2 linked regions of the Rhizobium sp. N324 genome follow. The protein of the gene in region 1 interacts with the protein of each later gene in a pairwise test. Links are inferred from orthologs where the notes say so. Each region holds a gene or a part of one and is shown on either strand. Other genes may lie near its edges.

The links.
Region 2: the proteins of AMK05_RS07435 (region 1) and dnaA interact in binary tests that used the Escherichia coli proteins (3 or more experiments, as listed by UniProt). The link is inferred for Rhizobium sp. N324 from one-to-one orthologs.

Annotation. Positions count from the first base shown.
Region 1 is NZ_CP013630.1:1,544,783-1,561,282, forward strand. What follows is about bases 4,874-7,842. They hold AMK05_RS07435 (replicative DNA helicase), read right to left. Parts: upstream 7,122-7,842; coding sequence 5,625-7,121; downstream 4,874-5,624. Other genes in these bases: AMK05_RS07425 (AzlC family ABC transporter permease), read left to right, coding at 4,874-5,300; AMK05_RS07430 (AzlD family protein), read left to right, coding at 5,297-5,599; rplI (50S ribosomal protein L9), read right to left, coding at 7,452-7,842. In the rest of the region: DNA repair protein RadA, read right to left, coding at 49-1,449; AMK05_RS07410 (LysE family translocator), read left to right, coding at 1,613-2,248; alr (alanine racemase), read right to left, coding at 2,258-3,424; more of AMK05_RS07425, read left to right, coding at 4,596-4,873; more of rplI, read right to left, coding at 7,843-8,030; AMK05_RS07445 (DUF2232 domain-containing protein), read right to left, coding at 8,052-9,038; rpsR (30S ribosomal protein S18), read right to left, coding at 9,187-9,435; rpsF (30S ribosomal protein S6), read right to left, coding at 9,450-9,917; AMK05_RS07460 (aldo/keto reductase), read right to left, coding at 10,229-11,272; fabD (ACP S-malonyltransferase), read left to right, coding at 11,487-12,431; fabG (3-oxoacyl-[acyl-carrier-protein] reductase), read left to right, coding at 12,470-13,207; AMK05_RS07475 (acyl carrier protein), read left to right, coding at 13,494-13,730; fabF (beta-ketoacyl-ACP synthase II), read left to right, coding at 13,824-15,086; endolytic transglycosylase MltG, read left to right, coding at 15,266-16,500. UniProt on the Escherichia coli protein: The main replicative DNA helicase, it participates in initiation and elongation during chromosome replication. Travels ahead of the DNA replisome, separating dsDNA into templates for DNA synthesis.
Region 2 is NZ_CP013630.1:403,729-418,504, forward strand. What follows is about bases 189-3,151. They hold dnaA (chromosomal replication initiator protein DnaA), read left to right. Parts: upstream 189-876; coding sequence 877-2,427; downstream 2,428-3,151. Other genes in these bases: AMK05_RS01975 (saccharopine dehydrogenase family protein), read left to right, coding at 2,591-3,151. Outside these bases: rpsT (30S ribosomal protein S20), read left to right, coding at 1-19; more of AMK05_RS01975, read left to right, coding at 3,152-3,703; radical SAM family heme chaperone HemW, read right to left, coding at 3,838-5,040; rdgB (RdgB/HAM1 family non-canonical purine NTP pyrophosphatase), read right to left, coding at 5,050-5,694; AMK05_RS01990 (VOC family protein), read right to left, coding at 5,695-6,120; rph (ribonuclease PH), read right to left, coding at 6,117-6,836; heat-inducible transcriptional repressor HrcA, read left to right, coding at 6,964-8,052; nucleotide exchange factor GrpE, read left to right, coding at 8,164-8,796; AMK05_RS02010 (nucleoside hydrolase), read right to left, coding at 8,840-9,784; AMK05_RS02015 (Hsp20 family protein), read left to right, coding at 10,021-10,446; AMK05_RS02020 (DUF1150 family protein), read left to right, coding at 10,494-10,751; tRNA (guanine(46)-N(7))-methyltransferase TrmB, read right to left, coding at 11,100-11,801; metK (methionine adenosyltransferase), read right to left, coding at 11,810-13,048; AMK05_RS02035 (helix-turn-helix domain-containing protein), read right to left, coding at 13,227-13,646; lnt (apolipoprotein N-acyltransferase), read right to left, coding at 13,795-14,776. UniProt on the Escherichia coli protein: Plays an essential in the initiation and regulation of chromosomal replication. Binds in an ATP-dependent fashion to the origin of replication (oriC) to initiate formation of the DNA replication initiation complex once per cell cycle.

The sequences.
Region 1 (16,500 bases):
CCTTATCGTGTGCCTCCTATATCATCACCAATCTTGGCAATGAAAGGATCAAACCTCGTCTTCCACACGCAACGCCCCCTTCGACCCGGCGATGCGCGCGACCAGATCCGGCAGGCTTTCGACCTCGTTCCAGCGTCCGCCGGAACCCTTCGGCAGTTCGGCGGAGGCGGAGGGAAGCAATGCTGCGGAAAAGCCCAGCTTCTCGGCTTCCTTGAGGCGCTGGGCGGTGTGCGCAACCGGCCGGATGGCGCCCGACAGGCTGACTTCGCCGAAATAGACGCAATCGGCGGGAAGGGCAATACCGGCAAGCGAGGAAACAAGGGCCGAGGCGACGGCGAGATCGGCCGCCGGTTCGGAGATGCGGTAACCGCCGGCGACGTTGAGATAGACGTCGTGCTGGCCGAGCCTGACGCCGCAATGGGCTTCCAGCACCGCCAGGATCATCGACAGCCGGGCCGAATCCCAGCCGACCACCGCGCGCCTCGGCGTGCCGAGCGAGGTCGGCGCCACCAGCGCCTGCACCTCGACCAGCACCGGGCGCGTGCCCTCCATGCCGGCGAAGACGGCTGCACCCGGCGATTTTTCGTTGCGCTCGCCGAGGAAGAGTTCGGAGGGGTTGGCGACCTCGCGCAGTCCTCTGTCCGACATTTCGAAAACGCCGATCTCATCTGTCGGGCCGAAACGGTTCTTGACCGTGCGCAGGATGCGGTAGTGATGGCCGCGATCGCCCTCGAAATAGAGCACGGCATCGACCATGTGCTCGACGACGCGCGGGCCGGCGATCTGCCCGTCCTTGGTCACATGCCCGACGAGCACCATGGCGGCCCCCGTCTGTTTGGCGAAGCGGATCATTGCCTGCACGCCGGTGCGCACCTGCGTCACCGTTCCCGGCGCGGATTCGGCAAGTTCGCTCCACAGTGTCTGGATGGAGTCGATGATGACGAGGTCCGGCCGCTTGCCCTCGGCAAGCGTCGCCAGAATATCCTCGACATTGGTTTCGGCCGCCAGCATGACGTCGGTATCGGCGGCTGCCAGACGCTGCGCCCGCAGCCGGACCTGGGCGACGGCTTCTTCGCCGGAGACGTAGATGATCTTGTGGCCGCGCCGCGCAAGGGCAGCGGCCGCCTGCATCAGCAGCGTCGACTTGCCGATACCGGGGTCGCCGCCGATCAGCACCGCCGAGCCGCGCACGAAGCCGCCGCCGAGTGCCCGGTCGAGCTCCGACATGGCAGTATGGATGCGCGGCGCCTCCTCGATCTCGCCGGAGAGCGCCGTCAGTGCCACCGGCCGGCCCTTCTTCGGCGTCTTGCCGGGGCCGGAGCCGATCCCGCCCATCGGGTCTTCTTCGACGATGGTGTTCCACTCGCCGCAGTTCTCGCATTTGCCCGCCCAGCGGGTATGAACCGTGCCGCAGCTCTGGCAGATGAATTGTGTCCTGGCCTTCGCCATCGAATACTCTTTCAGTCCGGGTCCCGAGTGAAGCAGACGACTGCTTCATCGAATCATTGTCGTGCCTGAGATAATGGCTATCGCGACGGATCAAAACTAATGATTTTCCCATCAGCCTCTCCTGTGCCTATCCTTTGCCTCTGCTCATCCTGAACGGTGGAAAATGTTCGATTATTCGTTCACGCACTGGTTTGCATTTCTCTCGGCCGCGGTTCTGCTCAATCTCTCGCCCGGGCCCGACATCGCCTTCATCCTCGGTCACACGATGAGAGGCGGAAAACGCGCCGGTTTTTCCGCGCTGTTCGGCGTCTGGTCCGGCGCCTGCCTGCATGTTCTGATGGCAGCGCTCGGCCTTTCCGCCGTGCTCGCCGCTTCTTCGGTCGCCTTCTCCGCGGTCAAGTGGATCGGCGCCGCCTATCTTGTCTGGCTGGGAATCCAGGCTTTGCGCGCCGGCGGCGGCAATGGCCTGATAAAGGCTGCCGGCGAAGAGTTGCCGGTCGCAAGGATCTACCGACAGGGAATCCTGGTGTCGCTGCTCAATCCGAAAGTGGCGATTTTCTTCCTTGCCTTCCTGCCGCAATTCGTCGTCGAAGGGGCAGGGCCGGCATGGGCCCAGCTCATGCTGTATGGCGGGCTCATCATCGTCGTTGCCGCCTTCATCGAGCCGCCGCTTGTCCTTCTCGGAGGGCGTCTTGCCGATGCGCTCAGGCACAATCAAAAAATCGGGCTATGGCTCGATCGTGGCCTCGGCGCGCTTTTCCTCGCGCTCGGCGTCCGCCTTGCGCTCAGCAGCCGCTGAACGGGTAGGCTATTCCTCCTCGGCGACGTAGCGCCGTTCGTGGCGCAGCCCCATGCTGGTCAGCATCTCGTATCCGATCGTGCCTGCCGCGCGTGCCACGTCGTCGAGGGCCATGTTCTTTCCGAACAGCTCGACATAATCCCCGGCGCGCACGGCGTTGTCGGGCAGGTCGGTGATATCGAAGATGGTCAGGTCCATGGTGATCCGGCCGGCGACCGGGACCTTGTGTCCGGCGATGAAGCCTTGCCCGCCCTGCGGCACGGCCTGGCGCAGCGGCACGCCGCCGCTCGACAGGCCGCGCATATAGCCGTCGGCATAACCGGCCGAGGCGATCGCCAGCCGGCTCTTGCGGCCAAGCTGGAGCGCCCGCCCATAGCTGACGGTCTCGCCGGCCTCGACGCTGCGCACCTGGATGATGCGCGCTTCCGCGGTCGCCACCGGCCGCATCGGATTGGCGAGGCCGCAGACCGCTTCGCCGCCATAAAGCGCGATGCCGGGACGGGTCAGGTCGAAGTGATAATCCTCGCCGAGAAAGATGCCGGCCGAGGCGGCAAGGCTTGAATCGATGCCTTCATAAGCAGCGCTAACCCTGCGGAATGATTCGAGCTGCCGCCGGTTCATCGCATGGCTGGGCTCATCGCCGCAGGCGAGATGGCTCATGATCAGCACCGGTGCGAAGCTCGCCGGCCGCGACACGTCGTCGGCGAGTGCGATCGCATCGTCCATGTGCAGTCCGAGCCGGTTGAAGCCGGTGTCGACATACAGCGCGCAGGGATAGTCGCCGTAATCGGCAAGAACCGCCATCCAGAAAGCGAGCTGCTCATCGGAGGAAATTACCGGCACCAGATCGTTTTCGAAAAAGCGCCGCTCGGTGCCCGGCCATATGCCTGAGAGCACGAAGATGCGGGCCTCGGGCGCATAAAGCCGAAGCGTGACACCCTCGTCGACCGTGGCGACGAAGAAATCTCGGGCGCCAGCCATATAGAGCGCTTCACCGGCATCCTCGATGCCCATGCCATAGGCATCCGCCTTGACGACGGCTGCGGCGCGCGCCGCGCCGGAGCGGCGCGCCATGTCGCGCCAGTTCTCCGTCAGCGCCGTCAGATCGACGGTCAGCCGCAGGCCCGCGGAAGCGAAAAGATCGTCGTCTTCGAAGGGGATGGGGAAATCTGTCATGAATCGCCGTGAACCAGTGGAAGGAAATCGCCAGAGCCAGTTTAAAGCATGTCGCGCAAAAGTGTGCAGCGGTTTTGCGATAACGACAGGTGTAAAAACAAAGAGCTAAAGCGCAAGGAGCGAATCTGAAAGATCGCGACGCGCTTTAGAAAGCATTAGGGCCAAGGCAGGTCACATACCACCCTTTGCCTGTCATACGATCACTTTTGTTCAAGACGCGTGCAGGCTTCCGCGATAATCTTGGGGGATGCAGAACGTATCGCAAAAAGAAGCGGCGGAGGCCATGCCGCTTGCGAACGTGGAATCGGCCCGCTTCTGGCGGGATAGCCGCTTCCGCGGCATGGAGTGTTTGAGCGCCACCTTCCTGACGCATGAATATGCGCCGCATGCGCATGACACGTTCAGCATCGGCGCGATAGAAAGCGGCAGCCAAATCGCCACTCTCAGCGGCAGGCGGGAGGAAACCGGCCCGGGCGACCTTTATCTCATCGATCCCGGTGTCATCCATGACGGTGCTCCGGGCGGCGAGGGCTACCGCTACCGGATGATCTATCCCGACATGAAGCTGTTCGTCGATATTCTCGAGGATGTTACCGGCAAGGCCTTCCATGCGACGCCCTCTTTCTCCGGCGGGCTTCCACGCGATCCACAGCTCGCCAATGCCTTTCACGCCGCCCATCGAACGCTTGAGAGCGGGGCCGGCGCGCTGGAATCCGATGAGGGAATGTTTTCGGTGCTGGCAGCGATCTTTGCGCGTCATGGCAGCGCAGTCATCGTTCCTGTCGATACGCAGGAACGAAGCGCGGTGGCCCGCGCCCGCGAATACCTCATCGAGAACTTCGACAGCGATGTCGGCCTCGAGGAACTGGCCGGAGTGGCAGGTTTGAGCCGCGCCCACCTCATCCGTGCCTCCGCAAGGAATATCACATTACCCCGCACGCTTTTCTGACGGATCGGCGCGTGCAGGTGGCCCGTCGGCTGCTGCGGCAGGGGCGCATGCCTGCCGATATTGCGCTCGAATGCGGTTTTGCCGATCAGGCGCATTTCAGCCGACACTTCAAGGCACGGACAGGCGTAACACCCGGCCAATTCCGCACGGGCTGATCACTTTCGTTCAATACGGCCCTGGCTGGCCGGGCTAATCCTCCGCGATCTTGATCAGGAGGTTGCCATGTTGCAGCACAGCCGGCCATCCGGCGAATTTCTTGCCGGAATGCGCGCCATTTTTCCGCTTGTTGTCGCCGTGTTGCCGATCGGCCTGGTGTTCGGCGCGGTCGCGGCCACCAAGGGGCTTTCCCCGCTGGAAACGACGCTGATGAGCGCGCTTGTCTTTGCGGGCGGTTCGCAATTCGTGGCCATGGACATCTGGACCCATCCGGCAAGCTGGATCGGCGTCGGCTTTGCAGCCCTGCTGGTCAATATCCGCCATGTGCTGATGAGCGCGTCGATCGGCACGAAGATGCAGTCCTTCTCCAGCGTCAAACGATATATCGCCATGCTGTTCCTCGCAGATGAGCTGTGGGCCATGGCGGAATTCCGCGCCGGCGCCACGCGGCTGACGCCGGCCTGGTATGCCGGGATCGTCACGCCCTTCTACCTCACCTGGGTCGGCTCTTCGCTAACAGGCGCACTGCTCGGCGCCTTTCTCGGCAATCCTGCGGCCATCGGCCTCGACTTCGCTTTTCCGGCCGTCTTCATCGTGCTCGTCATGGGGTTCTGGAAGGGGCCGGAAACCGGCGCCGTCCTTGCGGCAAGTGGTGCGGCATCCGTTGTGGTCCACCATTTCGTGCCGGGGGTCTGGTATATCGCCGCCGGCGCTCTGGCCGGGCTGGCAACGGCCCTATGGCAGGGCAGGGCGCGGGAGCAGGCGGCATGACACTCGATCTCAACATCATGATCGCCATCCTCGCGATTGCCGCCGCAACGGTGTTCACCCGCGTCGCCGGCCTCCTATTGGTCCGTCATGTCGAGATGGATGAGCGGCGGAGAACGGCGATCGAGTCCATTCCGCCGGCGGTGCTGATGGCGGTCATTGCCCCGACCGCCTTTGCGGCGGGCTGGGCGGAGACCTTGGCCTGCGCGGTAACGGCAATCGCCGCGCGCCGTCTGCCGATGCTTGCGAGCATCGTGATCGGCGTCGCAACGGTCGCCCTGTTGCGGACCGCCGGGCTTTAGCTAAGGTAATCGACGCGGGACCGCGTCAATGTTCCTCGTAATGTGTGAAGGAGGGATCGGCGAGATCGGCGAAGCGGGTGAATTCCGACTGGAAGGCGAGCTTCACCGTTCCCGTCGGCCCGTGACGCTGCTTGGCGATGATGACATCGGCTGTGCCCTTCACCTTGTCGAACAGCGCTTCCCATTCCGGATATTTCGGATCGTGGGGATCGCGCGGCTCCTGGTTCTTGACGTAATATTCCTCGCGGAACACGAAGAGCACGACGTCGGCGTCCTGCTCGATCGAACCGGATTCGCGAAGGTCGGAAAGCTGCGGCCGCTTGTCGTCACGGCTTTCGACCTGACGCGAGAGCTGCGACAGGGCGATGATCGGAACGTTGAGTTCCTTGCCCAGCGCCTTCAGGCCGGTGGTGATCTGGGTGATTTCCTGCACGCGGTTGTCGCTGGATTTACCCGAGCCGGTCATCAGCTGAATGTAGTCGACCACCAGCACGTCGAGGCCGCGCTGACGCTTGAGACGGCGCGCGCGCGCCGAAAGCTGGGCGATCGAAATGCCGCCGGTCTGGTCGATATAGAGCGGCACCTTCTGCATCATCATCGAGCAGGCGACAAGCTTTTCGAAATCGGCATCGTTGATGTCGCCGCGGCGGATCTTCGAGGAGGAGACTTCCGTCTGCTCGGAGATGATACGGGTGGCAAGCTGTTCCGACGACATTTCGAGCGAATAGAAGCCGACGACGCCGCCATTCCTAGCCTTCATGCTGCCGTCCGGCTGGACTTCCCCTTCATAGGCGGCGGCGATATTGTAGGCGATATTGGTCGCAAGCGAGGTCTTGCCCATGCCGGGGCGTCCGGCAAGGACGATCAAGTCCGAACGCTGCAGGCCGCCCATCTTGGAATCCAGCGAATGGATGCCGGTGGAAATGCCGGAAAGCCCGCCGTCGCGTTCCTTGGCGACGGCCGCCATGTCGATCGCCAGCGCAACCGCATCGTTGAAGGCCTGGAAGCCGCCGTCGTAGCGGCCGTTTTCCGCCAATTCGAAGAGGCGGCGTTCGGTATCCTCGATCTGAGACTGCGGCGGCATGTCGAGCGGCGCGTCATAGGCGATGTTGACGACGTCCTCACCGATGGTGATCAGCGCCCGGCGCAGCGCGAGATCATAGATCGCCCGGCCATAATCCTCGGCATTGATGACGGTGACGGCATTGCTGACGAGACTTGCCAGATATTGCGAAACCGTCATGTCGCCGACCTTCTCGTCGGCCTTCAGGAAGGTCTTGATCGTCACCGGGTTGGCGATCTTGCCCATGCGGATGATATCGCCGGCAACCTCGAAGATCTTCCGGTGCAACGGTTCGTAGAGATGGATCGGCTTCAGGAAGTCGGACACCCGGTAGTAGGCGTCGTTGTTCATCAGGATGGCACCCAGAAGCGCCTGCTCGGCTTCGATATTGTTGGGTGCTTCGCGATAATGCTGCTCCGAGGGAGCAACAGCTGCAATCTTTCGAGCGGCGTCGTTCATCATCATCCGTTCTGTCTTTTTCCAGCTCCCGGATTTGCAATTCCGGACGCGAAAATCAAGAGGTTGCGAAAGGAGCAGGCGCCCGCTTCGCTGAAATCCTGAACGCTGTGCACGTTGTTCGACTTCTCCACAGTCCGGGGCGACACAAAGGAGAAATACCGTCAGTGTCACCCGCACGACACGGCATGGTGCCGACTCAGCCCATCCGTTTCGGAGAAGGTTATTTTAGCGCGATGCCATAAGGCACGCAGCAAAAACATCCGGATCATCCCCAACGAAAAAGCCCGGCGCTAAGGCCGGGCTTCCCTCACGCGGATCGCTCCGACGATATTATGCTTCGTCTTCGTCGACGCCGTCGGCTTCCGGATCGAAGAAATCTTCCGGACGCAGAGCGTCTTCGTCGACACCGTAGATGGCGTCGACCGAGGTGAGTTCTTCACCCTTGGCCTGGCGCTCTGCCTCTTCGGCGGAACGGGCAACGTTCAGCTCGACGTGGATTTCGACTTCGGCATGCAGCTGCAGCTCGACCTTGTGCAAGCCGATCGCCTTGATCGGCGTGTTCAGGTGAACCTGGTTGCGGCCAATGTTGAAGCCTTCGGCGGCGAGAATCTCGACGACGTCACGGGCAGCGACCGAGCCGTAGAGCTGGCCGGTTTCGCCGGCGGAGCGCACGACGATGAAGGACTTGCCGTCGAGAACGTCGGCGACCTTCTGGGCTTCCGACTTGCGTTCGAGGTTGCGGGCTTCGAGCGTCGCACGCTCGGCTTCGAAGCGGGTCTTGTTGGCGGCGTTGGCGCGCAGCGCCTTGCCGAGCGGCAGCAGGTAGTTACGGGCAAAGCCGTCGCGAACCTTTACGGTTTCGCCCATCTGGCCGAGCTTGGAGATGCGTTCGAGAAGGATGACTTCCATTTTCTTTTACCTTTCTGTGTCTCAGATTTTCGTGTCGGATTGTTTGGGGGCATCAGCATCTTTCGTCGGGGTCAGCGCGATCGCCTTGCGCGTATCGCTGAGACCGAGGACGAGGATGAGGAAAGCTGGCAGCAGAATGAGCATCGAGGCCAGGTAGCTGAGGATGAGGGCCGGCAGCCGCCAGTCCTTGCCGCGCGTGCGGAAATGCAGCGAGGCGAAACCGGAAAGCATGAAGCCGGCGCCGAAAGTGCCGATTACCGTCGCGCCGACCAGTGCCGGCACGCCGCCGAAGAAGCAGGCGGCAAGCCCGGCGAGGAAGATGAAGATCGAGTTGCGGTTCATGCGCAGCGACGAGGGGATGTCCTCGCGCGGGCGAAGACCGCGGCCGGAGGCTGCGACGATACGCACGGCAAAATAATAGGCGGCAAACAGCATGGAGACCCACATGCCGCCCTGCACCGCCGGCAGCATCAGCACGATCAGCGATTTGGTCTGCGCGGTCGCCGCCGGATCGGGCATGAATTCCGGTTGCTGGTCCTTGACCGAGGCGATCAGCAGGTCGACGATCTGATCGGTGATGGCAGGCCCATAGCCGATCATCACGCCGATGACGATGACAGCGAGCGTCACCAAGCCGCAGAGATGCAGCAGGATATCGGAGAGTGGGTACCAGGCCAGCAGATGGTCCGGGCCGCCGAGTTCGGAGGCGGGACGGGCGAGATTGGCGAGGTGGCTGAGCCAGCCGGCTGGCAACAGCGTCACCAGCGTCATGATTAGCGCGAAAGAGGGGGAGATGAGGGCCGCGCCGAGTGCGGCTGCCGTGACGACGGCCGCGATTGCCGCGGCATTGCCCCAGCCGAGCCCGACGATCAGAATCGGAAGCGCCGAGGCCGTGTAGAGCAGCGCGCTGAAAAACGACGGCTGCATGCTCGCGCCCAGCATCAGCAGGAAGGCGGTCAATCCGGCGAGTGCGCCGATCAGCAGCGTTTTAAGGTCAGGTCGGTTCAAGGTCGCTGTCCTGCTTCATCAAGCAGTTAGAGGATGTTGCTGAATCGAATTCAGAAACGTCTCAACATGGGTTTTTAGAGTTCCGATCCGCGCCCATCGCGGAAGGGAGGCAACCCCCGGATCTGCGATCCGGGGGTCACATATTGTATCAGGCTACGACGTAGGGCAGCAGGCCGAGGAAACGGGCGCGCTTGATCGCCTGGGCGAGTTCGCGCTGCTTCTTCTGGGAAACGGCCGTGATGCGGGAAGGAACGATCTTGCCGCGCTCGGAAATGTAGCGCTGCAGCAGGCGAACGTCCTTGTAGTCGATCCGCGGCGCGTTGGCGCCGGAGAACGGGCAGGTCTTGCGGCGGCGATGGAACGGGCGGCGGACCGGAGCGGAGGAAGTTTCAGACATATCTTGGATCTCCCTTATACGCGGTCTTCGCGCGGACGGCGCGGACGGTCTTCACGGTCGCCGAAGCCACCTTCACGCGGAGGACGCGGGCCGCGGTCACGATCGCCGAAGCCGCCTTCACGCGGGCCACGGCCGCCTTCACGCGGACGGTCGTCGCGGTCGCGCTTCTGCATCATGGCAGACGGACCTTCTTCATGCTTCTCGACGGCGATCGTCATGTAGCGAAGAACGTCTTCGCTGATGCGCATCTGACGTTCCATTTCCTGGACGGCAGCAGCCGGTGCATCGATGTCCATCAGGGCGTAGTGCGCCTTGCGGTTCTTCTTGATGCGGTAGGTGAGGGACTTGAGGCCCCAGTTCTCGATACGCCCGACTTTACCGCCGTTAGCTTCGATCACACCCTTGTACTGTTCTACGAGGGCATCGACCTGCTGGGCGGAAATATCCTGCCGGGCAAGGAATACATGTTCATAAAGAGCCATGACAGCTTTGCCTTTCTTGCGTTTGGTTCAACCCGATATTCGGCGGCTAAGCCTCAACGACTGCTCCTGATTGGGCGAACCCAGGCAAGAAAGCGTTTCCGAGACGGTCGAGAGCGGAGACACGGGAGGCTGGAACGCTTGCGTTCCGAACGATTTCCGAGGAAACCGGCCCTCCGTTCAGCCACCAGCCAGAAGACCGGGTTAACGAACAGCGCGGCTTATACGGATTTTTCGGGGAAAGGCAACCCCAATCAATATTCAAGCCCGACGCAGACCGTTCGCCAGCGTCGGGCCGGATCAGAGGATCAGGTTCAGAGCGTCAGCGGATACTGCCGGTGCACCTTGGCGATCTCAGTCAACACTTCGTTCGACAGCGTCAAGTCGGCCGCGCCGATATCGACTTTCAGTTGCTCCATCGAGGTGGCGCCGATGATGGCGGAGGCCATGAAGGGTCTCGACAGGCAGAAGGCGAGCGCCATGGCCGCCGGGTCGAGACCGTATCTGGCCGCGATCTCCAGATAGGCCTTGGTTGCCGGCTCCTGCAGCGGCTGCAGGCGGCCGCCGATATCATGGTTGATCGAGCCGCGCGAACCCTTCGGCCTGGCGCCACCGACATATTTGCCGGACAGGATGCCGCCGGCGAGCGGCGAATAGGCGAGCAGCCCGACATCCTCGTGATGGGAAAGCTCGGCGAGATCCAGGTCGAAATGGCGGTAGAGCAGATTGTATTCGTTCTGGACGCTGGCAACGCGCGGCAGGCTCTTCTGCTCTGACAGCGTCAAGTATTTCTGGATGCCCCAGGTGGTTTCGTTGGAAAGGCCGATCGCCCGGATCTTGCCTTCCTTGACGAGTGCCCCCAGCGTTTCCAGGATGTCGAGCATATTGGCGACGGCCTTGTCGCGATCCTGGGTGAAGGGATTGTAGCTCCAGTTCTGGCGGAAGTGGAAATGGCCGCGGTTCGGCCAGTGGATCTGGTAAAGATCGACATAATCGGTCTTCAGCCGCGTCAGGCTGGCCTCGAGCGCCAGCCGGATATTCTTTGCGTCGGCGCCTTCGCCGCCGCGTATATAGTCGCGGCCGCGGCCGGCGACCTTGGTGGCGAGTACGATATCCCCGCGCTTGCCTGATTTGCCGAACCAGCTGCCGATATAGTCCTCGGTCCAGCCCTGTGTTTCAGGCGAAACCGGGGTGGTCGGGTAGAGTTCGGCGGTATCGAAGAAATTGACGCCCTTTTCGACGGCGTAATCCATCTGCGCATGGGCGTCGGTTTCGCTGTTCTGCGAACCCCAGGTCATGGTGCCAAGGCAGATTTCTGAAACGGAAATGTCGGTGCGGCCGAGTGAATTGTACTTCATGAGAAAACCTTGGGAGAGAGCTGAAGCCTTGGGGAGGACCGGGCAAATCTAGGCCGGATTTGGCGGAGCGCAAGAGTAAAAGCCTGGCTTTTGCGCCGGTCCGGAAGGCTTTGCGGAGAATGGGCCGCCACTTGACTCTGCCGGAAAGAATGTCAATTGGAGGCAAAACGCCTCGCGGGGCGCGCAATCAGGGGCATGAGCCAGGGATACGAGAATGACCATTGCTTTCACTTTTCCCGGTCAGGGCAGTCAGGCCGTCGGCATGGGCAAGGATCTGGCCGAAAATTTCGCCGAAGCCCGCGCCGTTTTCGACGAGGTGGATGAGGCGCTCGGTGAAAAGCTTTCGGACGTCATGTTCAACGGTCCCGAGGATACGTTGACCCTGACGGCGAATGCCCAGCCGGCGCTGATGGCCGTCTCGATCGCCGTCGTCCGGATTCTTGAGGCCAAGGGGCTGGATCTGAAGTCCAAAGTCGCCTATGTCGCCGGCCACTCACTCGGCGAATATTCTGCCCTTTGCGCCGCCGGCACCTTTTCGCTCGCTGACACCGCCCGGCTGCTGCGCATCCGCGGCAATGCCATGCAGGCGGCAGTCCCGGTCGGCATCGGCGCCATGGCGGCGATCATCGGCCTCGAACATGCCGACGTCGTCGCCGTCTGCGAAGAGGCCGCTGCTATCGGCGCATGCCAGATTGCCAACGACAATGGCGGCGGCCAGATCGTCATCTCGGGTGAGAAGGCAGCCGTCGAAAAGGCAGCCGGCCTGGCAACGGACAAGGGCGCCAAGCGCGCCATCCTGCTGCCGGTCTCAGCACCCTTCCATTCGAAGCTGATGGCGCCCGCCGCCGAGGCCATGCGTGCGGCCCTGGCAACGGTTGCCAAATCCGATCCGGTCGTGCCTCTGATCGCCAATGTCCGCGCCGCCCCGGTGACGAGTGCCGACGAGATCGCCAGCCTGCTGGTCGAGCAGGTGACCGGTCAGGTCCGTTGGCGCGAGACGGTGGAATGGTTCGCCGGCAATGGCGTCACCACCCTTTATGAACTTGGTTCCGGCAAGGTGCTGACCGGCCTTGCGCGGCGCATCGACAAGACAGTCAACGGCATCTCCGTCAACGGTCCGGCGGTAATCGACGCGGCCGTTGCCGCCCTCATGGCCTGATTGGTATTTCCAGATATCCAGATATAAGGAACGTTTCCATGTTCGATCTTTCCGGCCGCAAGGCTCTCGTCACCGGCGCATCGGGCGGTATCGGCGAGGAAATCGCCCGCCTTCTGCATAAGCAGGGCGCCATCGTCGGCCTGCACGGCACCCGCGTCGAGAAGCTGGAAGCGCTGGCGGCCGATCTCGGCGAGCGCGTCAAGATCTTTCCGGCAAACCTCTCCGACCGCGACGAGGTCAAGGCGCTCGGCCAGAAGGCTGAGGCAGAACTTGAAGGCGTCGACATTCTCGTCAACAATGCCGGCATCACCAAGGACGGCCTCTTCGTGCGCATGAGTGACGAGGATTGGGACGCCGTTCTCGAAGTGAACCTGACGTCGACCTTCCGTCTGACGCGCGAATTGACGCATCCGATGATGCGCCGCCGCTATGGCCGCATCATCAACATCACTTCCGTCGTCGGCGTCACCGGCAATCCGGGCCAGGCCAATTACTGCGCCTCCAAGGCCGGCATGATCGGCTTCACCAAATCGCTGGCGCAGGAGATTGCCACCCGCAACGTGACGGTCAACTGCGTCGCGCCCGGCTTCATCGAAAGCGCCATGACCGGCAAGCTGAACGACAAGCAGAAGGAAGCGATCATGGGGGCGATCCCGATGAAGCGCATGGGCACGGGCGGCGAGGTCGCGTCGGCCGTCGCCTATCTTGCCTCCTCCGAGGCTGCCTATATGACGGGCCAGACGCTGCACGTAAACGGCGGCATGGCGATGATCTGAAACGACAAACCGTCGGCATGCGAGTATTTCCGCCAATAGCATGTTGAGCAATCACGAACCGTTGATTTTCTCGCTTTGCGGCAGACCTAAAGCATGTTAAGCGGGCCATGACTGTCAACAGTCGTCCCGAGAAAGCAGACGGACCGGCGAGCTTTTTGCAAGCCTGGGACATCTCTGAAGCCGGGTAAACGAGTTTGCCGAGGATGTCTGAAAACATCGCAGGCTGAAACAGGGTAGGGGTGCCGCAACGGCATTCCGATCAGGACATAAGGTCGAGGAAACCGACATGAGCGATATCGCAGAACGCGTAAAGAAAATTGTTATTGATCATCTTGGCGTCGATGCCGACAAGGTCGTCGAGAGCGCCAGCTTTATCGACGATCTGGGCGCTGACTCGCTCGACACGGTCGAACTTGTCATGGCATTCGAAGAAGAATTCGGCGTTGAAATTCCTGACGACGCTGCCGACTCGATCCTGACGGTCGGCGATGCCGTGAAGTTTATCGAGAAGGCCCAGGCCTGATCCTGTAAGTTTGAGAAAGGGCGGGCTTGGAGTCCGCCCTTTTCTTTTCGGCCTATTTCTCCATAGAGCATAAGAGACGGGGGAAAGCACGCGATGAGACGTGTCGTCATAACCGGTACCGGCATGGTGTCACCCTTGGGATGCGGAACCGAGGTGACGTGGTCGCGGCTGCTTGCCGGCCAGAACGGCGCCCGTCTCGTCACCGAATTCGAGGTCGACGACCTTCCCGCCAAGATCGCCTGCCGTATTCCCATCGGCGACGGCACCGACGGCACCTTCAATGTCGATCAGTGGATGGAGCCGAAAGAGCAGCGCAAGGTCGATCCCTTTATCATCTACGGCATGGCCGCCGCCGACATGGCGCTTGCCGATGCCGGCTGGCATCCCGAGACCGATGAGGACCAGATCGCCACCGGCGTGCTGATCGGCTCTGGCATCGGCGGCATCGAAGGCATCGTCGAGGCGGGCTACACCCTGCGCGACAAAGGCCCGCGCCGCATCTCCCCCTTCTTCATTCCGGGCCGCCTGATCAACCTCGTTTCCGGCCAGGTCTCGATCCGCCACAAGCTGCGCGGACCCAATCATTCGGTCGTCACCGCCTGCTCGACGGGCGCGCATGCGATCGGCGATGCCGCGCGGCTGATCGCGCTGGGTGACGCCGACGTCATGGTCGCCGGCGGCACGGAATCCCCCGTCAGTCGCATTTCGCTCGCCGGCTTTGCAGCCTGCAAGGCGCTGTCGACCCAGCACAACGACGACCCGCAGAAGGCCTCGCGCCCCTATGACCGCGACCGCGACGGCTTCGTCATGGGCGAGGGCGCCGGCATCGTCGTGCTCGAGGAACTGGAACACGCCAAGGCGCGCGGCGCCAGGATCTATGCCGAAATCGTCGGCTACGGCCTGTCTGGCGACGCCTATCACATCACCGCGCCATCCGAAGACGGCGAAGGTGCCGGCCGCTGCATGGCGATGGCGCTGAAGCGCGCCGGACTGACGCCGGCCGATATCGATTACATCAACGCCCACGGCACCTCGACCATGGCCGACACGATCGAACTCGGCGCCGTCGAGCGGCTGGTCGGCAACGCGGCATCGAAGATCTCGATGTCCTCGACCAAATCGGCGACGGGACACCTTCTTGGTGCCGCCGGCGCGATCGAGGCGATCTTCACCACGCTTGCCATCCGCGACAATATCGCGCCGCCGACGCTCAATCTGGACAATCCCGAACGCGAGACGGCGATCGATCTGGTTCCGCACAAGGCGCGTGAGCGAGAAATCAATGTGGCGTTGTCCAACTCGTTCGGATTCGGCGGCACGAACGCGTCGCTCGTTCTGCGCCGTTACGCGCAATAACAGCCCGCGCGGCGCAATAAGTGTCCCTTGCGCCGCGACGGCCGCTCCTCTGCATTGCGCAGCAGGGCGTGCGGGCGCATAACGACCGGCAGCGGCGCCGTTGAACGGCGGCAGAACCTGCTTTTGCCGCATTGCTTCGCGAAATAGCGACGTGAGGGTCAAGTTTTAGAGGATTGCCGGTGAGCGATACGACGAACCAGAGCAACGATGCCCCGCAGGGCGAGAACGGCCGGCAAGCGCAGAAGGGACCGATCATCCCGAAGTCGCCGAGCGAAGCCCTGCGTCCGGAGCGTGTTCCGGAGCCGCCGAAGCGGTCCAAGAAAGCCCGCGGCCAGGTCGTTCTGTTCCTGAACTTCATCATGACGATGGCGGTATTGGTCTGCGTCGTCGCCGTCATCGGCTTCTATTACGCCACCTCGACCTATCGGAATCCCGGTCCGCTGCAGACCAATACCAATTTCATCATCCGCAATGGCGCGGGTCTCGCTGAAATTGCCTCGAACCTCGAGCGCAATGCGATCATCAGCGATGCCCGCATCTTCCGCTATCTCACGGCAACGCATCTGTCTGCCGGCGAGAGCCTGAAGGCCGGTGAATATGAGATCAAGGCCAGAGCCTCCATGAGCGATATCATGGAGCTTCTGAAATCGGGCAAATCCATTCTCTATTCCGTTTCCTTCCCCGAGGGCCTGACGGTCCGCCAGATGTTCAACCGCATGCTGGAGGATCAGGTGCTGGAAGGCGATCTGCCGGCCGCCTTGCCTCAAGAGGGCAGCCTGCGTCCGGATACCTACAAGTTTTCGCGCGGCACCAAGCGCTCGGAGATCATCCAGCAGATGGCGGCGGCACAGCAGAAAATCGTCGATCAGATCTGGGACAAACGCGATCCCTCGCTGCCGCTGCGGTCCAAGGAAGAATTCGTGACGCTCGCCTCGATCGTCGAAAAGGAAACCGGCGTTGCCGACGAACGCGCCCATGTCGCCTCGGTTTTCCTGAACCGGCTCGGCAAGGGCATGCGCCTGCAGTCCGACCCGACGATCATTTACGGCCTCTTCGGCGGCGACGGCAAACCGGCAGACCGGCCGATCTATCAGTCGGACCTGAAGCGGGAAACGCCCTATAATACCTATGTCATCAAGGGCCTGCCGCCGACGCCGATCGCCAATCCCGGCAAGGATGCGCTTGAGGCCGTCGCCAATCCCTGGAAGACCCAGGACCTCTATTTCGTCGCCGACGGCACCGGTGGCCATGTTTTCGCGGCGACGCTCGAGGAGCACAATGCCAACGTCAAGCGGTGGCGCAAGCTCGAAGCCGACAAGGGCTCGGACCCGAACATCGCAGTCGACGGCCAGCCTGAAGAGCAGCCGGCCGATGACGGCGCAGCCGTCGCGCCGCCGAAGAAAAAGAAGATCAA
Region 2 (14,776 bases), 1.1 Mb from region 1 along the record:
GGTTAGCGCGACCGCGTAATCTTCCGTTAACGACTTCATCTTTATGATTAGCCCGGTAATTTTACCGGGCTTTTTCGATTCCGCCGATCGGCCCCTGTATGGTTAATCCTGCGACTGTTTCGTGTCAGTGCCATGACAGGAAAAAGCATTCAGAAACAAAGACTTGCGCAAGGATGCTTTCACGCCGCGCGACTCTGCCCCGACCTTCCGGGACCAGGGGGGAGTCAAGAAGATTTTTATTTTTTTTCTTTCCATGCGTGTCAAAATAGCCCGAACGGGGAATCTCCTTGATTCAAAAGCGATTCTTTTTTGACGCTGGTGTGACGCCCGAAAACGGCCCCCGGAGTCAATGCCCGCTTCTTAATTTTGCGTAAAATTCATCGTTGATATTGCCTTTTGATCCTGCCTAAATGGCTTTCAACAAAGGGCGCGGACATCACCTGCAGAGGCTCGGTCTTAACTGCCACGTCGGCAGGGCGATAAGTTTGTGCCATTTGTTACGGAGCCTTGCGCTTCCGTTTTTTCAAGCACTCGACGGATTTGGGCCGTAACGTGGCTGTTACGGGCAGGGATGTTTTGTGCCTTCAGTGGCCACACGTTTAAGGCGAGGCCGCCGGAGAAGGTTAAAGTGATATTGCGTTCGGGCTGATCGGTCGAAAACGAGGATCGACCGCTGGCCTGGCACGGAAAGCCGATGAAGGTTGCCGCATGAATGCGGTTCCTGCAACGGCGTTTTGTGCCGGTCCCTTCGGGGGCAGTGTTTGAGTGAACCGGCAGGTAAGCGGCTTCATGAGGATGCCGTCGGCCCGCCAAAGCGGGGAATAATCGGGCGGCTATTTTAGCGGAAGCCGCCCGGTGGAATTGAAAGGCGGCATTATGCAGATGAATACGATGACGACGGGCGGGCTCGACAATGGGGATGTGGCACCGCAGGCGTTTGGCTCCATTCGCCTCGAAGTGGGAGAAGCACAGGCGGAAATGAAGCACGGCATCTTGTTTGAGCGCGTCAGCGCGCGCTTGAAGGCCCAAGTCGGTCCTGACGTCTATGCCAGCTGGTTCGCCCGGCTGAAGCTGCATTCGGTATCGAAGAGCGTGGTTCGCCTGTCGGTTCCCACCACCTTCCTGAAGTCGTGGATCAACAATCGTTATCTCGATCTCATCACCGGCCTGTTCCAGGCCGAGGATCCGGAAATTCTGAAGATCGAAGTCCTGGTGCGCACGGCGACGCGCAGCGGCACGAAGGCGCTCGATGAGGCGGTCCAGCCCGAGCCGGTCGTTGCCCCCCAGGCGCGCCGCCCCGCAAGCGCCCAGCCGGCCGGCCAGGCCGTCCAGCAGGCGGTTTCCTCAGTTGCTGCGGCAAGGCCCGCAAGCTTTGGTTCGCCGCTCTTCGGTTCGCCGCTCGACAGCCGCTTCACCTTCGACACCTTCGTCGAAGGCAGCTCGAACCGCGTCGCGCTTGCGGCTGCGAAGACGATCGCCGAAGCCGGTTCCGGCGCCGTGCGCTTCAATCCGCTGTTCATCCATTCGGCGGTCGGCCTCGGCAAGACCCACCTGCTGCAGGCGATCGCCAATGCAGCGGTGCAGAACCCGCGGGCGCTGCGCGTCGTCTATCTCACCGCCGAATATTTCATGTGGCGCTTCGCCACCGCGATCCGTGACAATGACGCGCTGACGCTGAAGGATTCGCTGCGCAATATCGATCTCCTGATCATCGACGACATGCAGTTCCTGCAGGGCAAGATGATCCAGCATGAATTCTGCCATCTGCTCAACATGCTGCTCGACAGCGCCAAGCAGGTGGTCGTCGCCGCCGATCGCGCCCCCTGGGAGCTGGAATCGCTCGATCCCCGCGTCCGCTCGCGCCTGCAGGGCGGCGTCGCGATCGAATTCGACGCACCGGATTACGAGATGCGTCTCGAAATCCTCAAGCGCCGCCTGGCGGCCGCCCGGCTCGAAGATCCGTCGCTCGAAATTCCGGCCGACCTGCTGCAGCACGTCGCCCGCAACATCACGGCCAGCGGCCGCGAACTCGAAGGCGCCTTCAATCAGCTGGTCTTCCGGCGCTCCTTCGAGCCGAACCTGTCGATCGAGCGCGTCGACGAACTGCTGGCCCATCTGGTCGGCTCCGGCGAGCCCCGCCGCGTGCGCATCGAGGATATCCAGCGCATCGTCGCCAGGCACTACAATGTCTCGCGCCAGGAACTGGTCTCGAACCGCCGCACCCGCGTCATCGTCAAACCGCGCCAGATCGCCATGTATCTGTCGAAGACGCTGACGCCGCGCTCCTTCCCCGAGATCGGCCGCCGTTTCGGCGGGCGCGATCACACGACCGTGCTGCACGCCGTGCGCAAGATCGAAGAGCTGATTTCCGGAGACACCAAGCTGTCGCACGAGGTCGAGCTTCTGAAGCGGCTGATCAACGAATAACCATCCGATTTTCGCAAAGTTTTGACGGCTGGAAGCGATTCCGGCCGTTTTGCTTTATGAGCTTTTTATTCTATACCTCCGGCCGTCCCCTGCATGTCCGATTTGGAGCGGCGTGCATCGGACAAAGACTGAAGCGCCGGGAGGGCGCATGGGAGGATAATCAATGAGTTTTAGAAAGATCGCCGTTCTCGGCCTCGGCAAGGTCGGACGGCTGGCGGCCACGCTTTTGCATGAGGGCGGTTTCGAGGTCATCGGCGTCGATGCGCAGCTGCCGCTGAGCGACGTTCCCTTCAAGTGCCGGGCCGGCGATATTGCCGACGTCCAAGTGGTCGGCGAACTGCTGTCGAATGTCGAGGCGGTGCTTTCCTGCCTGCCTTACCATCTGAACATCGAATTGGCGCGCGCCGCCCATCTCGCCGGGATTCATTATTTCGACCTGACCGAAGACGTTCCCACCACCAATTTCATCATCGAACTGTCGAAGACCGCCCGCGGCCTGATGGCGCCGCAATGCGGCCTGGCACCGGGTTTCGTCGGCATCGTCGGCGCCAGCCTGGCCGACGGCTTCGAGCGCTGCCGGTCGATCCGCATGCGCGTCGGCGCCCTGCCGCAGCATCCGACCGGGCTGCTGGGTTATGCTTTCAACTGGTCGCCGGAAGGTGTCGTCAACGAATATCTGAACGATTGCGAGGTCATCGAGGGTGGGGTGCGCAAGCTCGTCTCGCCGATGGAATGGCACGAGACCGTCTATGTCGGCGGCGTCAAGCTCGAAGCCTTCACCACCTCGGGCGGCCTCGGCACCATGTGCGACACCATGCTCGGCAAGATCGACAATCTCGATTACAAGACCATGCGTTATCCCGGCCATATGGAGCTGATGAACTTCTTCTTCCACGAGCTTTTGATGCGCGACAAGCGCAAGCTTGCCGGCGAGATCCTGACCAATGCCAAGCCGCCTGTTGAAGACGATGTCGTCTATGTCCATGTCGCCGCCGAAGGCACGGAGAACGGCAGCCTGCGCCGCAAGGAGTTCGTGCGCGCCTATTACCCGATCGAGATTGCCGGCGCCCGCCGCACGGCGATCGCCTGGACGACCTCGGCCTCCGTCGTTGCCGTCATCGAGATGGTCCGCGACGGCCTGCTGCCGGCCACCGGCTTCCTGCACCAGGAGCATATTCCGCTGGAGATGTTCCTGAAGACGCCGACCGGCGGCCTGTTCAAGGCGGGCGCCACTACAGCGCCGCGCGTCTCTTCAGACGCGCAAAGGACGCTGTAGCACTTTGAATTGCTGCATAATTTTATCCTTAAAGTCGATTTCGATTTAAGGAATTATGCAGGGCCACGGCTGAGAATATTTTCCGGTGCGGCGGTAAGGTTATCGCCGCGCCGGAAACAATCCGTTATCCGATGTCAGCAGGCGAGATCGGCGACGACGGAATCGAGGATCAGCATGCCCGCCGGCGTGCAGCGCAGCCGCGAATTGCCGATCCGCTCGATGAATTTGTGTTCGAGCAGGAATTCCTCGCGTTTCGGGTCGAGGTCGCGGCCGGAAAGCTGCTGCCAGCGGGCAAGGTCGACGCCTTCCCTGAGCCGCAGCCCCATTAGCAGCAATTCGTCGGACTGTTCCTCGTAGCCGAGCCGCTCCTCGTCGAGAATGCCGTGGCCGTCGCGCTCGACCATGTCGAGCCAGGCTTCCGGCTTGCGCTCGGTCGCCGTCGCGATCTTTTCCGGCCCGCGCGTCAGCCGGCCATGCGCGCCCGGGCCGATGCCGGCATAATCGCCATAGCGCCAATAGGTCAGATTGTGCCGGCTTTCCGCACCCGGCCGGGCATGGTTGGAAACCTCATAGGCGGGCATGCCCTCGCGCGCGGTGATCTCCTGCGTCGCCTCGTAGAGCACGGCCGATTGCTCGCCATCCGGCACGATCAGCTTGCCTGATTTGTGCAGGCCATAGAAGGGCGTGCCCTCCTCGATGGTCAGCTGATAGAGCGAAAGATGATCGACCGCGTAGGAGATCGCTTGCCTCAGCTCTTTTTCCCATTGCTCGACCGTCTGATCCGGCCGGGCATAGATCAGGTCGAAAGACATGCGCGGAAAAATGTCGCGCGCCAGCCGGATCGCCTTCAGCGCATCGGCGACATCATGCAGCCGGCCGAGGAATTTCAGGTCCCGATCATCAAGCGCCTGCACGCCGAGCGAGACGCGGTTGACGCCGGCCGCCCGATAGCCGCGGAAGCGCTCGGCCTCGACGCTCGAAGGGTTGGCCTCCATGGTGATCTCGATACCATCGGGCACGTGCCAGTGCCGGGCAATGCCGTCGAGAATTGAAGACACCGTTGCCGGATTCATCAGCGACGGCGTGCCGCCGCCGAGGAAGATGCTGGTCACCGTCTTCGGCCCGCTCATCGCCCGCACCGCCGCCATCTCCTTCAGGAAGGCAGCGGTAAAGCGCTCCTGGTCCACCGGCTGGTGGCGCACATGGCTGTTGAAATCGCAATAGGGACACTTCGCCGCGCAGAAGGGCCAATGCACATAGACGCCGAAGCCGGGCTCGCCGGTATCGGGCAGCAGCGCCGCGTCGCGCGAGGGGCTTGGAGTGTCGAAATTGTCCACGTAGCGACCTTATGCCTCCAGGCAGGTTTCGACAAAGAGTTTGAAGGCGCGCGCCCGGTGCGACAGCGCCTGCGGCTTGCCGATGTTCCAGCCGTGTTTTTCCTCGCTGCTCATTTCCCCGAAGGTGATGTCGTAACCCTCTGGCTGGAAGACCGGATCGTAGCCGAAGCCCTGGGTGCCGCGTGGCGGCCAAGCGACGCTGCCCTCCACCTCGCCACGAAACAGTTCCGTGTGGCCGTCCGGCCAGGCAAGGCAGAGCACGCTGACGAAACGCGCGGTACGCTGTTCAGGCTTGGTCGCGCCCGCATCCTGCAGCGCCTTTTCCACCTTCGCCATCGCCATGTCGAAATCGCGCGTGCCGTCCGATGTCTCCGCCCAATTGGCGGTGTAGACGCCGGGATCGCCGTCAAGCGCGTCGACCACCAGTCCGGAATCGTCCGAAAGCGCCGGCATGCCGGCTGTTTTGGCGGAGGCCACCGCCTTGATCGTCGCATTCTCCTCGAAGCTGGTGCCGGTTTCGTCAGGTTCGACGAAATTCAGCTCGGCTGCCGATTTGGCGGTGAAGCCGAGCGGTCCGATCAATTCCTGGATCTCGCGGATCTTGCCGGCATTGTGGCTGGCGACGACGATGGTCTTCGTTTCGAGCTTGCGCATTCAGATATCCTGTTCGATGCCCCAGATTTTAGCCTCCGCGCATTCCAGGCTGTTGCCGGCGGGATCGCGGAAATAGATCGAGCGGCCGCCATTCGGCCAATGCACCTCGGATTCGATCGCCACACGGGCCGCTTTCAGTCGTTCGGCCATCGCATCGATGTTGCGACCGGAGACCCTGAAGCAGGCATGGCCCGCTCCGGTCGTGCCATGCGGCGGCACCTGCAGCGCGTCGGGCGCCGGTGGTTTGACCGTTTCCTCGGGATTGAAGATCAGCAGAACGCCGGGGCCGCAGCGGAAGAAGACATGCCGGTTGGCGGCGCGGGTGATCTTTTCGAGTCCGAGAACGTTCTCGTAGAACGCCTCGGCCTCATCGAGATCGCGCGCATAGAGCGCCGTTTCCAACATGCCTTCCAGCATGGGGTTCATCCCGCAATTGCCTGTTTCTGCAGGGCGACGAGTTCGCCGATGCCGTTCTTGGCAAGACCCATCAGCGAGGTGAATTCCTCTTCGCTAAACGGCGTGCCTTCGGCCGTGCCCTGGATCTCGACGATCCCGCCGGTGCCGGTCATGACGAAGTTGGCGTCGGTCTCGGCCGAGGAATCCTCGAGGTAATCGAGATCGATCACCGGCTGGCTGGCGAAGACGCCACAGGAAATGGCGGCGACATGATCCTTCAGGACCCGGTCGACCTTGATCATGTTGCGGCTTTCCATCCATTTCAGGCAGTCGTAAAGCGCAATCCAGCCGCCGGTGATCGAGGCTGTCCGCGTGCCGCCATCGGCCTGGATGACGTCGCAATCAAGGGTGATCTGGCGTTCGCCGAGCGCCTGCAGATCGACGACGGCGCGCAGCGACCGGCCGATCAGCCGCTGGATCTCCTGCGTGCGGCCGCCCTGCTTGCCGGCCGCCGCCTCACGCTTCATGCGCTCGCCGGTCGCCCGCGGCAGCATGCCGTATTCGGCCGTGACCCAGCCCTTGCCGGTATTGCGCAGCCATGGCGGCGTCTTTTCTTCGAGGCTGGCCGTGCAGAGCACATGCGTATCGCCGAATTTCACCAGGCAGGAGCCTTCCGCATGCTTGGAAAAATTGCGCTCGAATGAGACCTTGCGCATCTGGTCGATTTTTCTGCCTGAAGGCCGCATTCTTATCTCCTGGGGTTTGTTGACCGCTTCTACGATTGGCGGCGCCCATTTGCAAATTCCCTTTTGCCACGGCTGCGAGTTTGACTTACTTTTCGGGAAGTATCATCAGCGCGGGTTCGTAAGCTTCATGGGCATCAGGTCGACATCGGTTTCGGATGCCGTTGCTGCGCTGGACGAGCGCTCCAGGGAGATTTTTCGCCGCATCGTCGAAGGCTATCTGGAGAGTGGCGAGCCGCTCGGTTCGCGCAACCTGTCCCGCCTGCTGCCGATGTCGCTGTCGCCGGCCTCGGTGCGCAACGTCATGAGCGATCTCGAAGATCTCGGCCTCATCTATTCGCCGCATATCAGCGCCGGCCGGCTGCCGACCCAGATCGGCCTGCGCTTCTTCGTCGATGCCTTCATGCAGGTCGGCGATCTCTCCGCCGAGGACCGCGCCAGCATCGACCGTCAGGTGCGGGCCGAAAGCGGCGGCAATCCGGTGGAATCGATGATGAACGAGGCGAGCCGCATGCTGTCGGGCATTTCGCGCGGCGCCGGCCTGGTCATCACCTCGAAAAGCGATCCGGTGCTCAAACATGTCGAGTTCATCCGGCTGGAGCCGACAAAGGCGCTGGCCGTGCTCGTCGGCGATCACGATCAGGTGGAAAACCGCATCATTGAGCTGCCGGCGGGCGTCACCTCCTCGCAGCTGGCCGAGGCGGCGAATTTTCTCAACGCCCACATGTCCGGCCAGACCCTGCCGGAGCTGCGCAAACAATTGAGCCAGCTGAAGGATAACGTCCGTCACGAGCTCGACGCCCTGTCGCGTGATCTCGTCGAGCGCGGCATCGCCGTCTGGGCCGGCAGCCCTGATGAGGGCAAGCCGGCGCAGCTGATCATCCGCGGCCGCGCCAACCTGCTTGAAGGCCTTGCCGGCGCCGAGGATCTCGACCGGCTGCGGCTGCTGTTCGACGATCTCGAAAAGAAGGACAGCCTGATCGAGATCCTCAATCTGGCCGAAACCGGCTCGGGCGTGCGCATTTTCATCGGCTCGGAAAACAAGCTCTTCTCGCTGTCCGGCTCGTCGCTGATCGTCGCGCCCTATCGTGACGATGACGATCGGATCGTCGGCGCCGTCGGCGTCATCGGCCCGACGCGGCTCAATTATTCCCGCATCGTGCCGATGGTTGATTACACGGCCCAGCTCGTCTCCCGGCTTTCGCGCAATCCGCTTTGACGCCACTTTGAGGAAGACCGCGGAATTTTCGCTTCTTTGTCACGCAGACTTGATTTTTTCCGGTCAAACCTCGATATCGGGCGCATCTGAAGACACCCACCGGAGACCGTCATGACCGATGACACGACGAAAAACGGACCTGACGCAACTGCGGCCGATGCCGCAGCCGACGCTGCCGCCTACGTCGAGAACGATATCGCGCAGGAAGAGGCCCCCCAGCCTGATGCACTCGAGCTTCTGAAAGCCGAAAACGGCGAGCTGCGCGATCGCTATCTGCGCCTTGCCGCCGAAATGGACAATCTGCGCCGCCGCACCGAGCGTGAGGTCAAGGACGCCAAGTCCTATTCCGTCGCCGGTTTCGCGCGTGACATGCTGGCCGTCTCGGACAATCTGCGCCGGGCGCTGGATGCCATCCCGCCGGAGGTCAAGGACGCGGCCGATGCCGGCCTGACCACCCTGATCGAGGGCGTGGAGATGACTGAGCGTGCCATGCTCTCGGCGCTCGAGCGCCACGGCGTTCGCAAGCTGGAGCCGGTCGGCCAGAAGTTCGACCCGAATTTCCATCAGGCGATGTTCGAGGTGCCGAACCCCGAGGTGCCGAACAACACCGTCGTCCAGGTCGTGCAGGCAGGCTTTTCCATCGGCGAGCGCGTGTTGCGCCCGGCCATGGTCGGCGTCGCCAAGGGCGGCCCGAAGGCGGCCGAAGCCGAAAGCAATTCCGTCTTCGACGAGAAGGACGCCTGAAGTTGTTTTCCTTCTCTTGTGTGAGAGAAGGAAAACCAAAAGATCAGATGCGGGCGACGCGTTCGATCAGAAGATCGAAGAAACCGTCCGCATCGACATGACGCATCACCTTCGCATTGCGCTTTCGATCCGTCACATGCCACCAGTCGACCACCGTCATGCCGATGGTGAGTTCGGATTGGACCTCGATCGCGACATTGCAGTCCCGGCCCTGGAAAAGCTCCGGCTTCAAGAGGTAAGCGATCACGGTCGGGTCATGCAGCGGCCCGCCGTCGGAGCCGTATTTCTCGATATCGAAGCGCTCGAAGAATTCCAGCATCTCGACCATCGCCTTTGCCGGCGCCGTGCCGATCTCGGCCATGCGCTTCACCCGGTCCTTGCGGGTCAGCAATTGGTGCGTCACGTCGAGCGGCATCATCACGATCGGCACGCCTGAGCGGAAGACGATATCGGCGGCCTCGGGGTCGACATAGATATTGAATTCGGCCGCCGGCGTGATGTTGCCGCCCTCGAAGAAGCCGCCGCCCATCATCACCAGTTCGCGGATGCGCGGGGCGATGTCGGGCGCCTTCTGCAAGGCCAAGCCGATATTGGTGAGAGGCCCGAGCGTGCAGAGCGTCACGGTGCCTTCGCCCTCACGCCGCAGCGCCTCGATGATGAAGTCGACGGCATGGCCGGGCTGCAGCGCCATCGTCGGCTCGCTGAGTTCAGGACCGTCGAGGCCGGTCTTGCCGTGCACATGTTCGGCGGTCACCAGCTTGCGGGCGATCGGCGCGTCGGCGCCGGCAAAAACCTTGGTCTCCGTCCGGCCGCAGAGTTCGCAGACGATGCGCGCATTGCGGCTGGTCAGCGCCAACGGCACATTGCCGGCGACGGTGGTGATCCCCAGCACATCGAGCTCGTCGGGGCTGCCGAAGGCCAGCATGATGGCGGCCGCGTCGTCCTGACCGGGATCCGTGTCGATGATGATCTTTCTTGCGCCTGCCATCCAATGCACCGTTTTCTTCATTTCTCGTCGCAAATCGGCACATTGCGCGCCGGCACGTGTTGATGCGAGGCAGCAGGCGCTTTGTCAAGCAGCCCCGGCCGTCACCTTGAAATTGCGGGTGGCGCCGAGACGTCGCCTGCGTCTTGCAGCGCCGGGGTGCTGTCCCCATATTAGCGGCATCCGGATGCTGCCCTTAAGGTCCGGGATGGTCGCTTGCATCAAGGACTTGAAAAGAGATGAGCCGCATTACCCCTTTTGCCAGCCCGTTGCTTCTGGGCTTCGATGCCATGGAAAAGACGCTGGAGCGCATTTCCAAGGCAAGCGACGGATATCCGCCCTACAATATCGAACGCATCGGCGCCGACAGCGGCGCGCCGGAACGTCTGCGCATCACGCTCGCTGTCGCCGGCTTCGCCGAGGAGGAACTGGATGTTTCCATCGAGGAGAACCAGCTTCTGATTCGCGGCCGTCAGGTCGAGCAGGGGGAACGGGACTATCTCTATCGCGGCATCGCCGCCCGTCAGTTCCAGCGCACCTTTGTTCTTGCCGACGGCATGCAGGTGCTCGGCGCCGGTCTGAAGAACGGTCTGCTCTCCGTCGATCTAATTCGCCCGGAGCCGGCGCGCATGGTCAAGAAAATTAACATTTCGGTCTCACAGTAGCACAACGGTTTGTCGAACCGTTGGTCCCTTCTTCCGGAGGAACAGGAATGTTGATGAAAGAAGCCACGTCTCACTTGACCAAATCCGAGCTTGCCCACATCGGCAGCGGCGAGGTCGCCTATATCAGAAAAATGCGCACCGAAGAGGTCGCCAAATGCTTCCCCGAGGCGCCGGATATCGATCCGAACGTCGATCTCTGGGCACTGTTCGGCGCCGACGGAACACCGATTCTTCTGACGGACAACCGCTCCAGCACCTTCTTCAAGGCTGCCGAAGACGAACTTAAGACGGTCAGCCTGCACTGACCGTCAAGATAGTGCCTGGCGCGTTGTGCCGCTCTTGCGGTGCACTATCGCTTATTCGATTTCGCTGCGGAGGCTGCGTGAGGATAGGCTAATCGTCGTTCGTGCTGTGCCGTGTGGCCCCCTCATCCAACCCTTCGGGCCACCTTCTCCCCGCTGGGGAGAAGAGGAGGCAAGGCGCGCAGACACTGCCCAACCGAACTCTCCGCTTAAAGGCGCTCCGTCCAATTGGGGCGATAGCGAAGCGGCAATCTCCCTCTTCTCCCCAGCGGGGAGAAGGTGGCCCGCAGGGTCGGATGAGGGGGCCACACGGCACGCCCGTCACTATTGCCCTTTAGCCGCCGTTGAAACTCAGATCTTCCTGAACGTCAGATAGGCCGAAGACCGGCCCTCGCGTCGGGCCTTGGCCTCGTAGCGTGTGCTCGGCCAGCCCTCATAAGGCGTCAGCCAATCCGAGGCATTGTCGGCCATCCAGTCGAAGCCGCCATGGTCGCGGCATTTGAGCAGCGTCCAGTTGACATAGGTATCGATGTCGGAGGCGAAGCAGAACAGGCCGCCGGGCTTCAGCACGCGATGAAAGCGGTCGAGATTGGTCTTCGAGACGAAGCGCCGTTTCCAGTGCTTCCGCTTCGGCCAGGGGTCGGGATAGAGCAGGTCGATCTGGTCGAGCGAGGCGTCCGGCAGCCAGTCGAGCAATTGGGTCGCGTCGTCATTATAGACGCGGATATTGCGCGCGCCCGTCTCGCCGACGCGCGACAGCAGCTTCTGCATGGAATTGACGAAGGGTTCGACGCCGATAAAGCCGGTGGACGGTCTTTCCAGGGCGCGGTGGATCAGGTGTTCGCCGCCGCCGAAACCGATTTCCAGCCGCAATCTTTCGACCGGAGCCGCAAAAAGGGATGTCAGCGGCTCCAGCGGAGCCGCTGAGAGATCGATAAGGAATGCCGGCAGCAGACTGTTCAGCGTCTCGGCCTGATGTTCACGCAGGGCCTTGCCCTTGCGGCGACCGAAAAAGGCTTCGGTCGCCCGGCCGCGGCGTTCCATATCCGTCATGCTTTATCTCAGGCCTTCAGGCTTTCCTTGAGCGCCTTCACCAGATCGGTGCGCTCCCAGGAGAACGAGCCGTCACGGCCGGCCTTTCGGCCAAAATGGCCGTAGGCGGAGGTCTTGGCGTAGATCGGCTTGTTGAGGTCGAGATGGCGGCGGATGCCCGACGGAGACAGGTCCATGTTCTTGCGGATCGCCGCTTCGACCTGATCTTCGCTGATCTTGCCGGTGCCATGCAAGTCGACATAGATCGACAGCGGCTGGGCGACGCCGATGGCGTAGGAGATCTGGATCGTGCAGCGGTCGGCAAGGCCGGCGGCAACAACGTTTTTCGCCAGATAACGGGCGGCATAGGCGGCCGAACGGTCGACCTTCGTCGTGTCCTTGCCGGAGAATGCACCGCCGCCATGCGGGGCAGCGCCGCCATATGTGTCGACGATGATCTTGCGGCCGGTGAGGCCGGCATCACCGTCCGGTCCGCCGATGACGAACTTGCCGGTCGGGTTGATGTACCACTTGCAATCGTCGGCGATCTTCAGTTCGCCGAGCGCTTCGCGGATATAGGGCTCGACGACGGCGCGGACTTTCTTCGAATCCCAGCTCTCGTCGAGATGCTGGGTCGAAAGCACGATCGAGGTCGCTTCCGACGGCTTGCCGTCGACGTAACGCACGGTCACCTGGCTCTTGGCATCGGGGCCGAGCTTGGCGACTTCGCCGTCGCCCTTTTTGCGGGCGACTGCCAGCAGCTGCAGGATTTTGTGGGAATAATAGATCGGGGCCGGCATCAGATCCGGCGTTTCGCGGCAGGCGTAACCGAACATGATGCCCTGGTCGCCGGCGCCCTCGTCGCCCTGCTGGTCGGCAGCGCTGTCGACGCCCTGAGCGATGTCGGCCGACTGCGAATGCAGGAGCACGTCGATCTTGGCCTTCTTCCAATGGAAGCCGTCCTGCTCGTAGCCGATATCCTTGATGGCGCGGCGGGCGGCGGCCTTGAACTTCGACGGATTGATGACGTCCTTACCGTCCTTGTCCTTCTTCATCAGGCTCGGGGGAAGGCGGACTTCACCGGCGATGACGACGCGGTTGGTGGTCGCCAGCGTTTCGCAGGCAATGCGCACGCCCCACGGGTTGACGCCTGTCTTGGCCGCTTCGCGGTAGACCAGATCGACGATCTCGTCGGAGATGCGGTCACAGACCTTGTCAGGGTGACCTTCGGCAACAGATTCGCTGGTAAAGAGATAGTTCGCGCGCATTCCGGGATTCCCCTCAAAGAACAAAAGCTAGCTAGTAGGTACTCAGTTCGAGGCCCGATGACAAGCGCAGAAGGACATAAATATATCTTTATATCCGCGGCAAAGTGACAAATTTTGCCCTAAAAACGCAAAAAAGGCGGCCTTTCGACCGCCTTTCGGATTTTGCGATGGGGGTGGCTCAGTCGGAATCGGCCTCGGCTGCCAGAGCCTTCACCAGCTCCACGACCTTGCGGCGAACCTTCGGATCGGAAATCTTGACGAAGGCGCGGTTGAGCTGCAGTCCTTCGGACGAGGAGAGGAAATCGACGACGTAATTCGAGCTGGAGGCTTCCGCCATGCCGCCGCCGGCGCCGGAATGTTCGCCGGGTGCGTCCTCGAAGAAAAAGGAAACCGGAACATTGAGGATGTTCGAGATATTCTGCAGGCGGCTTGCGCCGACGCGGTTGGTGCCCTTTTCGTATTTCTGAATCTGCTGGAAGGTGATGCCGAGGCTTTCGCCGAGCTTTTCCTGGCTCATGCCCAGCATTGTTCGGCGAAGGCGAATACGGCTGCCAACATGGATGTCGATCGGATTCGGCTTCTTTTTGTTTTCAATCATGGTCGTGCCCTAGCTAAGAATTTCAACCTGTTTAACCGGCATGCCCCTGATCCATCCCAAACGCCACGTTGCAGGTGGTGAGAACCCACCTTTGAACATAGGTTCGGAACGCCGATTGTCATCACTATGCAATTTTAGGGGTTTTTGGTCAATTCAACCCGGAAATAAAACCTCTACGAGAAACCAGCGCAATCAAAATGAGCAGGATCTCGGTCAACCAGAAGTATGTTTGCCGGGAGTATGTCGTTCGGGCTTCTACGCCTGGCCTATCAAGAGTTGCATCAATATAGCCGATTTGTTCGAGGTCGAGGCCGGCAACAATCTCGCCTCGTGCATTCACAATTGCTGAAATACCGCTGTTGGCGTCGCGAATCAGCGGCAATCCGGTTTCAACAGCCCGCACCCGCGCCTGTTGGAAGTGCTGATAAGGGCCGGGCGTCGCACCGAACCAGGCATCATTGGTGATATTGAGGATCGCATTGGCGTCTTTGATGTCGCCGGTCATTTCCTCCGGGAAAATGATTTCGTAGCAGATTAGCGGATAGAGATTGAGCCCGCCGGGCAGCGCCAGCAGGTGCCGGCTCACTGCTGCTGAAAACCCTCCCGGCATCTCGACGACGTTCTGGATGCCGAATTCGGTGAGCAGGTCCTCGAAGGGCAGGTATTCGCCGAAAGGCACCAGATGCACCTTGTCGGAGGCGGCGACGATCTGACCGCGGCCGTCGATGACATAGATGGAATTATAGTAGCGCGCCGGCGTGCCCGGCCCCATCTCCTCGGCGCGCACCGCGCCGGCGATCAGGATCTGGTTGTCGTCGAGCGTATCGGCGATCCGCGTCAGCGCATCCTGGTTGTCGGTCAGGATGAAGGGGATCGAGGTTTCCGGCCAGACGATGATATCGGGCTTGCGCCCGCCATTTTTCGGCGCTTCGGCCGACAGCTTCAGATGGGTCTCGAAGATCGCATTGCGGTCGGCATCGTTATCCATCTTCGCAGCTTGGTCGATGACGGGCTGCACAAGCCGCACCACTGGCTGCTTATCTTCCGGCAAGGCCGCCGCCCGCGGCGCCAGATAGAGGGCATAGGCGCCGTAACCGAGATGGGCGGCAAACAGCAGGACGGCGAGCGCG